One region of the Pseudoalteromonas sp. S8-8 genome, then DNA from elsewhere that is predicted to be linked to it. Evidence: predicted binding sites of a transcription regulator. Region 1 holds the regulator's gene; the other holds the start of a gene.
What was found. The regulator FliA, encoded in region 1, starts transcription of late flagellar genes. The targets are predictions, from matches to a motif close to CTAAAGNTNNNNNNNNNNNNGCCGATA.
Positions count from the first base shown of each region.

Region 2: the regulator FliA is predicted to act here: its motif matches at 4,532-4,558, upstream of pomA (flagellar motor protein PomA).

Region 1 is NZ_AUTR01000022.1:25,533-33,379, forward strand. It holds gene L659_RS0106130 (chemotaxis protein CheA) at 1-1,358, opposite strand, end outside; gene L659_RS0106135 (protein phosphatase CheZ) at 1,374-2,147, opposite strand; gene cheY (chemotaxis response regulator CheY) at 2,165-2,548, opposite strand; gene L659_RS0106145 (RNA polymerase sigma factor FliA) at 2,589-3,299, opposite strand; gene L659_RS0106150 (MinD/ParA family ATP-binding protein) at 3,326-4,186, opposite strand; gene flhF (flagellar biosynthesis protein FlhF) at 4,179-5,660, opposite strand; gene flhA (flagellar biosynthesis protein FlhA) at 5,682-7,793, opposite strand.
Region 2 is NZ_AUTR01000019.1:42,766-50,612, forward strand. It holds gene L659_RS0104790 (ligand-binding sensor domain-containing diguanylate cyclase) at 1-1,122, shown strand, start outside; gene dxs (1-deoxy-D-xylulose-5-phosphate synthase) at 1,196-3,058, opposite strand; gene ispA ((2E,6E)-farnesyl diphosphate synthase) at 3,164-4,051, opposite strand; gene L659_RS0104805 (exodeoxyribonuclease VII small subunit) at 4,054-4,296, opposite strand; gene pomA (flagellar motor protein PomA) at 4,618-5,385, shown strand; gene L659_RS0104815 (flagellar motor protein MotB) at 5,388-6,308, shown strand; gene L659_RS0104820 (hypothetical protein) at 6,452-6,967, shown strand; gene L659_RS0104825 (DNA topoisomerase III) at 7,010-7,847, shown strand, end outside.

The sequences.
Region 1 (7,847 bases):
ACTAAGTTTTTATCTAAATCGGTTTCTTCACCTACAAGTTGTAAGTCAATGTCTTTGTTTAAGCTGCGTGCTAAATCGCGTACTACGCGAGGGAAACGACCAAATACCTTTTTAATTGGTTGCATTCGCGTTTGCATAACCGCGCCTTGAATATCAGCAGTCACTACATCTAAGTTAGAGATTGCTTTACCCATTGCTTCACTGTCTGAGTTGGTCGCTAAACTAACCAAACGATTTCGCACAAGTACTAACTCACCAACCATATTCATAATTTGGTCAAGTCGTTTTGTATCTACGCGAACTGTCGTCTCTGCTGCCGGTGGCGCTGATTTTTTAGGCGTCACTGGCGCTGCTTTAGCAACCGGTTTTTCTACCGGTTTAGAAACGGGTGCTTTTACAGGTTCTGGTTTTTTTACAGGCACACTCGCTTTTGCAGCTGGTTTAGCTGGAATATTGGGCTGTTTCACAGCAGGAGTGCTTTCTATTGATTTAGGTGCAGTGCCTTTACCATGAAGTTCATCAAGAAGCGCTTCAAATTCATCATCACTAATTTCATCATCTGATGAATTAGCAGTATTTGACGATGATTTAGCTGGTTCTACAGGTGCTTTAACTGCATTACTTTGCTCAGGTGCTTTACTCGCAACCTCACCAAAACTGCCAACTCCATGTAACTCGTCTAATAAGCTGTCAAATTCATCATCAGTAATATCACCATTAAAATCACTACTACTTGCGACTGGCTTTTCAACTGCAGGACCTTGTCCTTTACCGTGTAGTTCATCAAGTAAGTTTTCAAATTCATCTTCAGTGATTTCGTTTATTTCAGCGTCACTAACCGAAGGAGTTCCACTAAACATTTCATCAAATGCAAATGGATCTTCGTCCTCAGCTATTGGCGTATCAACTACTTCGTCAAGAGGTTGTTCAACGTCAGTTTCTGAAGCGACTCCATTAAGCTCGGCTTCTGTTGGAGGTAGGCCCAAAATATGGAGGGTTTGAAGTAACTCAGGATCTGCTGGTTCTGGCTTATCCCTATTTTGGATAGTCGCGAACATTTCATTAATGGTGTCGAGCGCTTGTAAAATAACATCCATTAACTCTGAATTGACCGTTCGCACGCCTTGACGTAGTAAATCAAATACGTTTTCAGCGCCGTGGCAAGCATCAACAAGTTCTGTCATAGCTAAAAAGCCTGCACCACCTTTTACAGTGTGAAAGCCTCTAAATATGGCATTTAGTAACTCGGTATCTTCTGGATTATTTTCCAGTTCAACTAACTGTTCAGATAAAAGCTCTAGGATTTCTCCTGCCTCTACAAGAAAGTCTTGTAAAATATCTTCATCGACTTCAAACATGCAGTTACTCTCCTCTTAGAAGCCCAAACTTGATAAAAGATCATCGACTTCATCTTGATCAGACACAACATCATTACGCGATTCTTTATCAATAATAGGGCCTTCAGGACCTGCTAAAGTTTGTGTGGCAACTGGTTCTTTTATTTTTTGTTGTTCTACTTTATTCGCTGTGTTGTCACTGTCATCTTGTTCAGCAAACGCTGTTAAAAGATGAAGTAAGCTTTCTTCTACTTCTCTAACAAGTTCTATAACACGGCGAATAACTTGACCTGTTAAGTCTTGATAGTCTTGAGCCATTAGTACATTTGTCATTAAGCTTTGAAGCTCATCCGTTTTATGATGAGAGTTATTCATAAACTTATCGATACTATGGCAAAGTTGTTTAAACTCACCAAGCTCAATCTCCCGGCTCATTAAACGATCCCATGTCGGTTTGATATGAGATATTTCATCTGCAAGTTGCTGAGCTATAGGTAAACTAGCCTCAACAGCATCCATTGTTTTATTAGCCGCATTTTCTGTCATTTCTATAACATAATTAAGCCGCTTTTTAGCATCTGGAATCGCATCTGTCGTTATGTTAGTTAAGCGAGTATCAAGCTCAAAGCTTTTAAGTGCTTCGTGCAGTTGACGAGTCAACTTCCCAACTTCAGCAAATAATTTAGACTGCTCTTGCGAAGCTGTCTCTAAAATCAACTGATTAGCTTTATCTTGCTCATCGTTTTCTAAATAAATGACGAGTTGACGAGCTTGTTCTAACGTTATTTGAGGCGCAGCTGGTGCTGACATAAGCCTCTCCCCCATCATTAGCCTAAGCGTTCAAATACTTTTTCTAATTTAGTTTTTAATGTTCCAGCCGTAAATGGCTTAACAATATAACCATTAACGCCAGCTTGCGCTGCAGCTATTATTTGTTCTTTTTTAGCTTCTGCCGTTACCATCAGTACAGGGATATGTTTTAACTTATCATCTGCACGAATTGCTCTTAAAAGGTCAATACCTTGCATTCCCGGCATATTCCAATCTGTAACCACAAAATCAAACACTTGATTTTGTAACATAGGCAAAGCTGTAGACCCGTCATCAGCTTCTTGAACGTTAGTGAAACCTAAGTCACGTAATAGGTTTTTTATAATTCGTCTCATCGTTGAAAAATCATCAACTACAAGAATTTTCATGTTTTTATCCAAAACATCCCCCAGTGAGGTATTAACCTTAGTTTACTTACTACTAGTTTATCCAGTCATTGATTTTAGCTTTAAGCTTAATCATCGCCTGACCATGTATCTGACTTACACGCGATTCGCTTACATCGAGTATATGTCCTATTTCTTTTAAATTCATTTCATCGTTATAGTATAAAGAAAGTACCATCGCATCACGCTCTGGTAATGACTTTATTGCATTTAGCAAAGACTCATTAAACCGATCATTTTTAACATTATTAAAAGGTTTGTCTAGCGCTAAATCTTGGCCTACGGGAGTAATAACATCCTCATCTACACCAAGGTCTTCTATGCCTAATACTTTACTGGTATTAACATCATTTAAAATATGATGGTACTCATTGAGTGAAATTTCAAGTTTTTCAGCAACTTCTGTATCTGTTGGTTCGCGATTCAGACTGCTTTCGAGCCCAGTAATTGCCTCTGCAACTTGTCGGCTTTTACGGTGTACTGAACGAGGAGCCCAATCACCACGGCGCATTTCATCAAGCATAGCCCCGCGAATACGAATACCGGCAAAGGTTTCAAAGCTTGCGCCTTTTGTTGCATCAAAGTTTTTTGAAGCTTCTATTAAACCTATCATTCCTGATTGAATTAAATCATCAAGCTGAACGCTAGGTGGTAATCGAGCAATTAGATGACATGCCACTTTTTTGACAAGTGATGCATGTTTCTCAACAATCACATTTAAGTTTTGTGTTGATTGATATCCCATAGCTCTATTCACCAATGTTGTCATAATTAGCCGTTTACTAGTTTCTCAATGAAAAACTCTAAATGCCCAGATGGTTGATTTGGTATTGGCCATTTAACTGCTTTTGTCGCCAGCGCTTTAAACGCGAGAGCGGCTGGCGAACTTGGAAAGAGCTCAACAATCACCTTTTGGCGACGTGTTGCTTTGCGCATATTTTCGTCATAAGGAACCGTTGCTACTAGCTCCATTGAAACATCTAAAAAGCGATCGGTAACTTTAGATAGTTTTGCAAATAATTCAGTGCCTTCACGCATACTGCGGACCATATTGGCAACAATTTTGAACTTATAAACACCGTGCTCGCGGCTTAATACTTTAATAAGTGCGTAAGCATCGGTTATTGATGTTGGTTCATCGCACACTACAACCATTACATCTTGTGCTGCTCGTGAGAAGCTTAGCACCATGTCTGAAATACCAGCGGCTGTATCTACAATTAAAATATCAAATTCGGTATTCAATTCGCTAAATGCACGAATTAGCCCGGCATGCTCAGATGGCGATAGTTCAACCATACTTTGCGAGCCCGATGTAGCGGGTACAATTTTAATACCAGCAGGGCCTTCAACTAAAATCTCGTCAAGCTCACATTCACCTGACAAAACGTGTGATAAATTGCGCTCTACACGTAAACCAAGCATCACATCACAGTTTGCTAAACCTAAGTCAGCATCCAGCACTAATACTCTATTACCTTGTTGCCCTAGTGCAATAGCGGTATTTAGAGAAACATTTGTTTTCCCTACCCCACCTTTACCACCGGTTACAGCGATAACTTTTACGCCGTTGTTATTGTTTTGACTCATTTTGCGCAGGCCGCTTGCTTGATCTAATACTGTGTTAATCATACATCCCTACTGTACTTGGCGCCACTGCTTGGTGCCTTGAATGTTGTGCTTTTGTTCTTTTTAAATATAATTGCTCAGCCTTTTTCACTAGTTTCTCAGCATTTGCAACACGAATATCTTCTGGCACTCGTTGACCGTTAGTAAGATACCCTATTGGGAGGCGATTTTGAATCGCAATACTAATAATCTCACCCAAACTTAATGATTCATCTAACTTAGTGAAAATACAACCACTTAACTGTACTTTTTTAAAGTGACGTACTGTTTCTTGTAATACATTAATTTGTGCCGTCGCGCTTAGTACTAAGTAGCTGCGAATATCCACACGTTGGTTACGCATTAACGTGTTTAACTGCTCAGTCAAACGTAAATCTCGCTGACTCATACCTGCTGTATCAATTAATACTAGACGTTTATTTCGTAAATGATATAAAACTTCAGCTAATTCATTAGCATCTTTAACTTGCTTTACACCACAACCAATAATACGGCCGTAAGTAGCAAGCTGTTCATAAGCACCAATTCTGTATGTATCAGTGGTTATTAAGGCCACTTTATCAGCGCCATATTTTTGTGCACCTAACGCTGCAAGCTTAGCAACTGTTGTTGTTTTACCAACACCTGTTGGACCCACTAACGCATATACACCACCTTGGCGAAGTATTTCATTATTGGTTGTTTGCATTTGATCTTCGACCATCGTTAACAACGCTTTCCAGCCTTGCTTACGAGATACATCATCAGGTACAAAACATGCCATTTGTTGCGCTACTTCTTTATCAATACCCATACCGACTAAGCGGTCAACCATGCAAGCGCGTGTTGGATCGCGACGCGCCATATCTTGCTGCATTAAGCCTGATACTTGATGCTCAAGTAATTGACGAATTGCGTTCATTTCTTCACGCATTGTTGTCATTTCTTCGCTTTCATTATTGGGTGTTTGTTGGCGAGCAGTTACTGGACTATCTAAATCATCAAAGTCGCTGTCTAAATCATCAAAACCTAAGCTATCCGCTTGAGTTTGTGGACGAACTGGCGCTGCATTTTCAGGAGCAAACATATTTTTAGTACGCTGTTCCATAGCTGGTTCTTGATAGTTATCGGTAGTATCAATACCTGATTGTGAAAACATTGATGCAAGTTCAGGGGAGCGAGGACGCGGTGATTGGCGCTCTAATAAAGCCTGTAGGCTGTCAGCCACTTTTGCTTGCGGCTCTGGTTTGGCACGCTGAGGCTCTGGTTTTACAAAATTATGCATGCTTTGCTGTGGTGCTTGAGCGCGCGGTTCTGCAGTACGTTGTGGTTGCGCTGCTACTTTAGGGGCTGCTTTGTCATAATCAACTGCCGCTACAATTTCTACACCGTTAGCCAGCTTCTTATTTGACATAATAACCGCATCAACACCTAACTCATCTTTAACTTCTTTAAGTGCTGTGCGCATATCTTTAGCAAAAAAACGTTTAATTTTCATGATTCAACCCCTGTTAAAATCTTATTGTTGGCCTACAGAGCTAACAATCTTGATCTGTCTTTCGTCTGGTACCTCTTGATAAGACATCACTCTCAATCCTGGAATGGTGTACTTAACAAAACGAGATAACACAGTGCGTAACATTCCTGACGTTAGCAATATAGAAGGTTCACCGGCCATTTCTTGATTTTGATGCGCTTGTGTCAATGACACTTGAAGTCGCTCTGCAAGTCCAGGCTCAATACCGGCACCTTCATCGCCTGCATTTTGTAATGACTGATGCAACATCTGTTCCAACTCAGGTGCCAAGGTTATGACAGGGATTTCTGATGACATACCAACCGCATCTTGAACAATTAACCTACGCAGAGAAATACGCACTGCAGCCGTTAATACATCAGGGTCTTGGCTACGCGGGCCATACTCAACAAGGGTTTGAACAATTGAGCGCATATCGCGAATAGCTACACCTTCATTCAATAAATTTTGCAGTACTTTTACAATTGCAGTTAATGGCAACACATCTGGTACTAGCCCTTCTACTAAGCGAGGGTGGCTTTTAGCGAGCATATCAAGCAGGTTTTGGACTTCTTCATGCCCTAGTAGCAACGCCGCGCTGTTAGTTAATAACTGGCTAATATGAGTGGCAACTACCGTGGCTGAATCTACAACGGTATAACCTAGTGATTGCGCTTCATCTTTTTGATCTGGCTTGATCCATACTGCATCAAGGCCAAACGCAGGATCTTTAGTTTCAACCCCTTTAATTGGGCCAAATACTTGCCCTGGGTTAATCGCTAGCTCGTCACCATGTTTAAGTTCGCTTTCACCGGTTGAAACACCCATTAGCGTTATTCTGTAAGCATTAGGGTCAAGCTCTAAATTATCGCGAATATGAACAGGTGGTACTAAAAAACCAAGTTCTTGAGAAAGCTTTTTACGTACACCTTTAATACGATTAAGTAGCTCACCACCTTGAGATTGATCTACCAACGGAATTAATCTATAGCCTACTTCTAAGCCAATTACGTCAACCTGTTGAACATCATCCCAACCAAGTTCTTTTTGCTCTTGTTTATTGGCAATACCTGTTGCAGCGCTTCCGCCACTGGCGGCTTCTTCGGCCTCTGCTGCAGCGGCTTTTAACTTAGTTTGCTGTGTGTAGTAAGCTAAATAACCCAGTAACGCACCTAAACTTAAAAAAGCAAAATGCGGCATACCAGGCACTAACCCCATGATGATCAAAATACCTGAAGCAATAAAGAGTGATTTTTCGTTACCTAGTTGTTTCTTAAATTGGTCACCCATATTGAGCGACTCATTTTGACGTGTTACAACAATCGCGGTACCAATTGAAAGCAGTAAAGAAGGGAGTTGAGCAACTAAGCCATCGCCAATGGTAAGTAATGTATATACTTCCATTGCGTTGCCAAAACTCAAATTATGCTGAATCATACCTACAAATAAACCACCAACAATATTTATGATTAATATAACAATACCTGCAATGGCATCGCCTTTTACAAATTTACTCGCACCATCCATTGAGCCGTAAAAATCGGCTTCGCGAGTTACTTCCTCGCGGCGGTCACGCGCTTGCTCTGCGCTGATAAAGCCTGCGTTTAAATCGGCGTCAATTGCCATTTGTTTACCCGGCATTGCATCAAGGGTGAAACGTGCAGATACCTCAGATATACGCCCAGCACCTTTAGTAATTACCACAAAGTTAATAATGATCAGGATTAAAAATACGACCAAACCAACAGCGTAGTTACCACCAATAACAACTGAGCCAAACGCTTCAATTACCTTGCCGGCAGAATCACCACCATTATGACCTTCAAGTAATACAACTCGAGTGCTGGCAACATTAAGCGCTAAGCGCATAATCGTAGCGATTAGTAATACAGAGGGGAATATACCAAACTCAACCGGCTTCATCGTGTAAACAGTCACGAGTAAAACCACTAATGCGAGGGCAATATTAAACGAGAAAAGGATATCGAGTAAAAATGGCGGTAACGGTAAAATCACCATTCCCAAGGCAGCAAGCACAAGCAAAGGAGTACCTACCCCTTTGGCATAGTCTTTTTTGTCTCTGTTAAGTTGTTGTAATACCGCTTTAAAACTCATAATTCTACAATTTCAAAAAATTGACACTACGTAGAATTTGCAATAACTATTCCA
Region 2 (7,847 bases), on a different contig from region 1:
CGTCATTTAACCACCGCTGCGCTTGGTAAAAAACCATCATTAGAAACAGACGAGCGTGATATAACGCTAACTTACACAGCTATTGATTATTATGCACCAAACAGTATTGAATTTAGATATAAACTAAGTGGCTTAGATAGTGACTGGCGCTATGCTAATACGCGACGTGAAGCTATTTATACTAACTTGCCTCCAGGCTCGTTTTTGTTTCAATTAGAAGCGAAGCGCCAAGGTGAAGACTGGACTAAAGCGCAAGAAGTAGAATACGGTTTTGTAGTGCCTGAGCGCTTTGACGAAACTATTTACTTTAGGCTTTTAATTACCAGTGGCTTTATTTTGCTTTTCTACCTTATTTTTTGGGTGTTTAGAGCGCAAGAGCGTAGAAAACAAGAAGCATTAGAGGGCTTGATCACCGAGCGTACCTTAGAGCTTCGTCAAGCTAATGATAAATTAGGCCAAGTTAATTCACAGCTTAAATTAGTTAGTCACTCAGATGAGTTAACAGGGCTGCGTAGCCGTCGCTTTTTGTTTGATCAACTCCCTAAAGATATTGAACACTTTCAACGTAATTCACAATCGCTGCAGGCACAAGGCAAGTCACTGGTGCTGGTAATTATTAACTTTGATAATTTCAGCCGTATCAATGATGCCTATGGCCCAATTGCAGGTGATAGCTGCTTACAGCAAATGGCTGCATTATTAAATTCGCGTACGCAGGGCTCTGACTATGTGGCACGTTGGAGTGGTGATGAGTTTTTACTATTATTACGTGATTTTAAATGCAATAAAATAGACAGCTATGCTTCAGATCTTTGTAAAGTAATAGCGGCTAATTTATTCCAATTACCAAATGGAAAAACAACTAATATCACGGCATCAATTGGTTGGTCATTTTATCCATTACCACTTTTGGGTGGGCAGGTAATTAGCTGGGAAACATCTATTAACCTAGCTGATATTTCACTACACCAAGTTAAAAAGCGCGGTGGTGATGGTGTTGCAAATATTACGTTTGATGATCAGCTTGATGCATTTGAGTTTGAACAAAATTCTAACGTTGATCAACAATTAGGTATTTTACAAAGCAATGGCCTAGCTGATATTAAAGTGTGGATGCGCTGATAAGCAATATTTGATATTAAAAAAGGAGCCTAGGCTCCTTTTTTAATATGCTCAACTTTAGATGTATAGGAAGTTAATTAATAAACGCTTTAATAGCGGTTAATATTCCTTGCTCGCCTAACCCCATTTCATCGTGCATTTCATCTTGGGTGCCGTGTTTAATAAACTCATCAGGAATACCTAAGTTAAGGATATTAATATCAGCTTTTTGCGTTGCTAAGAATTCGTTAACTGCAGAGCCGGCACCGCCAGCAATCGCATTATCTTCAAGCGTAACAATTACATCGTGGCTAGTTGCAAGCTCATTTAAAAGTGCGGTATCAAGTGGTTTAATAAAACGCATATTAACAAGCGTTGCATCTAATTCATCTGCAGCAAGCTGTGCATTTTCAAGTAATGTACCGAACGATAAAATGGCAATTTTACTGCCTTTCTTAATTGTATCTGCCTTGCCTATTTCAAGCAGTTGCATAGTGCTTTCAATGTCTGCAGTACCTGCACTACCTCGAGGATAACGAACTGCAACAGGGCAGTTTGCTTTATAACCGGTGTATAGCATTTGACGGCACTCGTTGGTATCGCTTGGTGCCATAATTACCATATTTGGAATGCAGCGCATAAAGCTTAAATCGTACGCACCTTGGTGAGTTTCACCATCGGCTCCCACAATACCAGCGCGGTCAATGGCAAATAATACAGGTAAGTTTTGCAGTGCAACATCATGTATTAATTGGTCATACGCACGTTGTAAAAAGCTCGAGTAAATAGCAACAACAGGTTTTAAACCTTCACATGCAAAACCAGCAGCTAAAGTAACGGCATGCTGCTCAGCAATAGCTACATCAAAGTATTGATCTGGATGCTCTTTAGAAAAACGTACCATGCCTGAACCTTCGCGCATTGCAGGCGTGATAGCCATTAACTTGCTGTCTTGTTCGGCCATATCACATAACCAATCGCCGAATACTTTTGAAAAAGTAGCAGCACTAGGTTTAGATTTAGGTAGGCTAGTTGTGCTCGGATCGAATTTTGGTACACCATGGTAGCCAATAGGATCGGCTTCAGCCGGTTTGTAGCCCTTACCTTTTTGGGTTTTTATATGTAAAAGCTGTGGGCCTTTTAAATTACGCATATTACGTAATGTATCTACAAGCATGTTTACATCGTGACCATCAATGGGACCAATGTAATTTAGGCCTAATTCTTCAAAGAAGGTACCTGGGATCATCATGCCTTTAATGTGCTCTTCCATTTTACTGGCAAGTTGCTTTACCGGAGGCACCCCTGAGAGTAACTTTTTACTACCTTCACGAATGTTAGTATAAAAGCTACCTGATAAAATTCGAGCAAAGTGATTTGTTAATGCGCCAACATTTTCAGAAATCGACATTTCGTTATCATTTAAAATAATAAGCATGTCTGATTTTACATCACCTAAATGATTCATCGCTTCAAATGCCATGCCTGCGGTTATAGCTCCGTCACCAATAATGGCTACAGACTTTCGACCTTTACCTTCTTTTTGTGCAGCAATAGACATACCTAAAGCAGCCGAAATAGAGGTGCTTGAATGGCCTACGCTAAACGTATCGTATTGGCTTTCATCGCGAAAAGGAAAAGGGTGCAAACCGTCTTTTTGGCGAATAGTGTGCATTTGCTCGCGACGACCAGTAAGAATTTTATGCGGATAAGCTTGATGACCCACATCCCAAACTAGGCGATCGTCTGGAGTGTTATAAACATAATGCAGCGCAACGGTTAGTTCAACCGTCCCTAAACCAGACGCTAGATGACCGCTACTTTGCGATACTGAGTTGAGTAAATAATCGCGCAGCTCATTGCTAAATGCAGGGAGTTTGTCTTGCGCTAAGTCACGCAATTGGGCTGGCTCGTCAACCAAATTAAGTAATGGATACTTGCTACTATCAAGTGTCATGGTTTTATATATATCCTTCGCTAACATTAATTAATTCAAAGCTTTTACGAATAATTAATGTTGAGTAATAATGTCAGTGCTAATTGCAATACGTATGAGCAAAAATTAGTGGTCACGCTCAATTAGGTAATTTGCTAGCGACGCAAGAAGTGTTGTGTCAGCATCTATATTTGCTAACGCTTCATGGGCTTGTTGTATTAAATTTTGCGCCTTTTCTTTAGCGCCTAGCATACCTAATAACGCCGGATATGTCGCTTTATTCGCGGCAATATCGGAGCCTTGTGGCTTTCCTAAAATAACTGTATCGCCTTCAACATCTAAAATGTCGTCGTGTACTTGAAATGCTAGCCCTATAGCATACCCAAAAACACTTAAATTTTCTAAGGTTTGTTGATCAGCCTTTTCACTGCACAGTGCACCAAGTGTAATTGCGCAATTAATTAGAGCCCCGGTTTTTAGCTTATGTATTCGCTCAAGCTCTTGTACGGTAATCACTTTATCAGTTGCTGCTATATCAAGGCCTTGTCCGCCAACCATACCCTGAAGGCCTGATGCGTGGGCAAGTGTAGCAATCATTTTTACTTGTGTTTGCGATGAGCATTCAAATTTGTGATTCGCAATAAGCTCAAAAGCAAGAGTTTGAAGAGCATCACCGGCTAAAATTGCATTTGCCTCGCCAAACTCTATATGACAAGTAGGGCGTCCGCGGCGTAAGTCGTCGTCGTCCATTGCTGGTAAGTCATCATGGACTAACGAATAGCTATGAATACACTCAATTGCAGCAGCAAGTACGTTTAAGTCTTGATGGTTTGCGCCGAGCATTTTACCTGTGGCATAAACTAAAAATGGACGTAATCTTTTACCGCCATTAAATAATCCATACTGGGTGGCGTTCTTTACCGTTTCTTCTGTATCGAGAGGCTGGTTAAAATGCTGTTGTAAGGTCGCTACTACATCTTTTTGAGCACGTTCAATATGATTTTTTATGCTCACAGCTATTCCATATCATTATCAAAATTTGTAAGTACTGACTTTTCGCCATTCCCCATCAAAATTGATACTTTTTGTTCTGCTTGCTGTAATTTCCCTGATGAAGCACTTGCTAATGCAATTCCACGCTCAAATTGCTTTAACGATTGCTCAAGCGATAAGTCACCTTGTTCCATGTCACTAACGATTGTAGATAATTCTTCTAGTGCTTGTTCGAAACTTAAGTTTTCAGGTTTTTTAGTCGCCATCTTTATTTCAGCTTACATAATAAATTTAGGGGTCAATTTTAGGGGGAATGCTAAACTAGGTCAAAGGATGATATTGGTTTTTTACCTTTATAACGTTAAATTATATTTCAAGTGCATTAATAAAGCCTTAATAGCGGTCTGTTGGTTTAATAAATCAATTGATAATTAGGTAGCCCTTATAACTTGATCTAAGATAGTGCTAAAGGCTGCTTTTTATGTTTATTTATAAAAATGGCTTAAGCAATTCAATATGTTGCCGATAAGCAGTTAATAATAAAAGTTTATGATAAGGCCATTAAGCATGAAACTTCTGGAGGAAATGTGGATTTAGCAACCATAATCGGGATCCTAGGCGCAATTGGCTTAATTGTCATGTCTATGTTTATGAGTAGTAGCGGTGAAATGGCTATGTTTTACAATACCCCGTCTGTGGTTATTGTATTTGGTGGTTCACTCTTTATTGTTTTATCAAACTTCACCATGTCGCAATTTTTGGGGATAGGTAAAGTTGTTGCCAAAGCGTTTATGTTTAAAATCGAAACGCCAGAAATACTTATCGAAAAAGCAGTAGAACTTGCGGATTCAGCTCGTAAAGGCGGTTTTTTAGCACTCGAAGAAGCTGAAATTCCAAACCCCTTTATGCGCAAAGGCGTCGATATGCTCGTTGATGGCCACGACGCAGATGTAGTTCGCGCTACACTTCAAAAAGATATTTCTCTAACCACGACTCGCCATGAATTGGGCGCGGGTTTATTTAAGTCGTTAGCTGATATAGGGCCTGCAATGGGTATGATTGGTACTCTAATTGGTTTGGTTGCAATGTTGTCTAACATGGATGACCCAAAGGCAATTGGTCCGGCAATGGCAGTAGCACTATTAACAACTTTATATGGCGCGTTTTTAGCCAATGTTGTGGCAATTCCTATTCAGGTAAAACTCGAACTGCGTAAAGACGAGGAAGCTATGAATCAGCGTTTAATTTTGGATGCTATTTTAGGTATACAAGATGGTCAGAATCCAAAAGTAATCGAAGGTATTTTGAAAAATTACTTAGCTGAATCTAAACGCAAAGTAGATACCGAGGAGTAACTATGTCTGATCAAGAGTGTAAATGCCCACCACCAGGTCTACCTGCATGGATGGGAACGTTTGCCGATTTAATGTCACTGTTAATGTGCTTTTTTGTACTCTTGCTCGCGTTTTCAGAAATGGATGTACTTAAGTTTAAACAAATTGCGGGCTCTATGAAGTTTGCTTTTGGTGTGCAGAATAAAATTGAAGTAAAAGACATCCCTAAAGGTACCTCTGTTATTGCCATGGAGTTTACCCCAGGCAAACCAGAGCCAACCCCAATAGAAACCATTCAGCAGCAAACAGTCGAAATGACTCAACAAATGTTAGAGTTTCAGGCTGGCGATGAAAGTTCAGCAGGCGGCAGGCAAGAACAGCGCGGGGATAAACGCGGTGGTGAATCTCGTAGTACCTCACAAGAAGAATCTTCTGAGCAAGCAACTTCAGCAGCCGATCAGGAGCAAACTAACGAGCTTGTTAAAAAGATAGCGCAGCAGCTTGAAAAGCAAATAATCGATGGCGCAATTGAGCTTGAGTCTTTAGGGCAGCAAATAATTATTCGCATTAGAGAGAATGGTTCATTTCCTTCAGGTAGTGCATTTTTACAACCTAAGTTTAAACCTATAATTCAAGATATCGGTGTGCTGTTAAAAGATGTACCCGGTGAAATAACAGTATCTGGCCATACAGATGATTTTCAGGTATCGAATGAGTTATATATTAATAATTGGGACCTATCATCAAAGCGTGCTGTAGCCGTTGCAAGTGAACTGCAAAAAGTCCAAGGATTTGATAAAACCCGAATGATGGTGGTTGGTCGAGCTGAAACACGACCACTTGTACCGAATGACACAGATGAAGATCGCCGCAGGAATCGCCGAGTAGAAATATCTATATTACAAGGTAAAGCAAAAGAGTCAGCTCCTATCGACGTAAGGTAGTACTGCTTGGCAAAGCTTATTTTTTAGCTTAAAGTAAAACTCCTTAACAATTGTAATGGAGTACTTATGAAAATAATAAATAAATATTGTTATATGCCGGGCAACGGAACTGGTGGAGACGATGATAAGACTAAAGAATAACCATGCCTTTATGGGTTGATAAAGTAATCTTTTTTCTTGAACTTAGCTGGGTTTTATTTTTAATCCCGGCTATTTTTATTTTCTATTTACGTAAAGATTTTTTGGCATTACGGTTTGTATGTATAACAGGAGCATTTTTTTTATTTGGTGCACTTATATTCGATTCTTTAAAAGAGTTTGATAAAGATATTTATATATATAGGTATCTTGTTTGGGCGTTTAATGACATTGCTTGGATGGCACTTATTGCATATCTAGGTTTAAAAGATAAAGTTTATTTATGGCAATGTGTGGTAGGTCAGTTAGTTGTTATTATGGCACCAATTTTACAACTTTTTCGTGTTGTTGATCGCCACCTTTGGGATTTATCTTATAGTACGCTGATCTATAAAACGCTTTTACCTTTAATTAATATAGGCACTGTAGTGGTGTGCTATCTTCCGCTGATTTATTTAGTGATCAAAAATAATAAAGTTGTAACCAGTAATGGTTATAAAAAAGCCCCTCCTTTAAAATAGTTGTGCTAAACTACTGTTTATATGAACAGTGGTGAGCAAGCTATGAAACTCTACATTGCAGAAAAACCTTCACTTGGACGCGCTATTGCTGATGCGTTACCAAAACCACATAAAAAACACGATGGTTATATAGAAGTCGCTAATGGCGATTGTGTATCGTGGTGTATTGGGCATTTGCTAGAACAAGCAGAACCTGATGACTATGATGAGCGTTTTAAAAAGTGGCAGTTTGAACACTTGCCTATAATACCTGAGCAATGGAAGCTAAAAGCTAAAACCAAAACACGTAAACAGCTCACTGTTTTAAAAAAATTAATTAAACAAGCTTCGCAACTTATTCACGCTGGCGATCCAGACCGTGAAGGCCAGCTATTAGTCGATCAAGTAATTGAAGAAGCTAAAATAAGTCAGGCTAAAAAGCAGAGTACACAACGTTTACTCATTAGTGATTTAAACTTATCGGCAGTAAAAAAATCATTGAGTAATATGCGCTCTAATCGAGACTTTATTCCGTTAAGTGTATCTGCTTTAGCACGCTCTCGTGCTGATTGGCTATTTGGTATGAATTTAACGCGTGCATATACATTAGCGGGTCAAAAAGCAGGATTTGGTAATGTACTTTCGGTAGGACGGGTACAAACCCCTATTTTAGGGCTTGTTGTTAATAGAGATAACGAAATAGCACACTTTGTATCTAAGCCTTTTTACGATGTACTGGCGCATTTACTTACTCCAGATAACCAGCCATTCATAGCTAAGTGGGTTCCTAGTAAAGCATGTGAGCCACATCAAGATGAAGAAGGGCGAATACTTAACAAAGCACTCGCAGAAAATGTTGCTTCGCGTATTACCAAACAAAATGCTGAGCTTACAGCGCTTG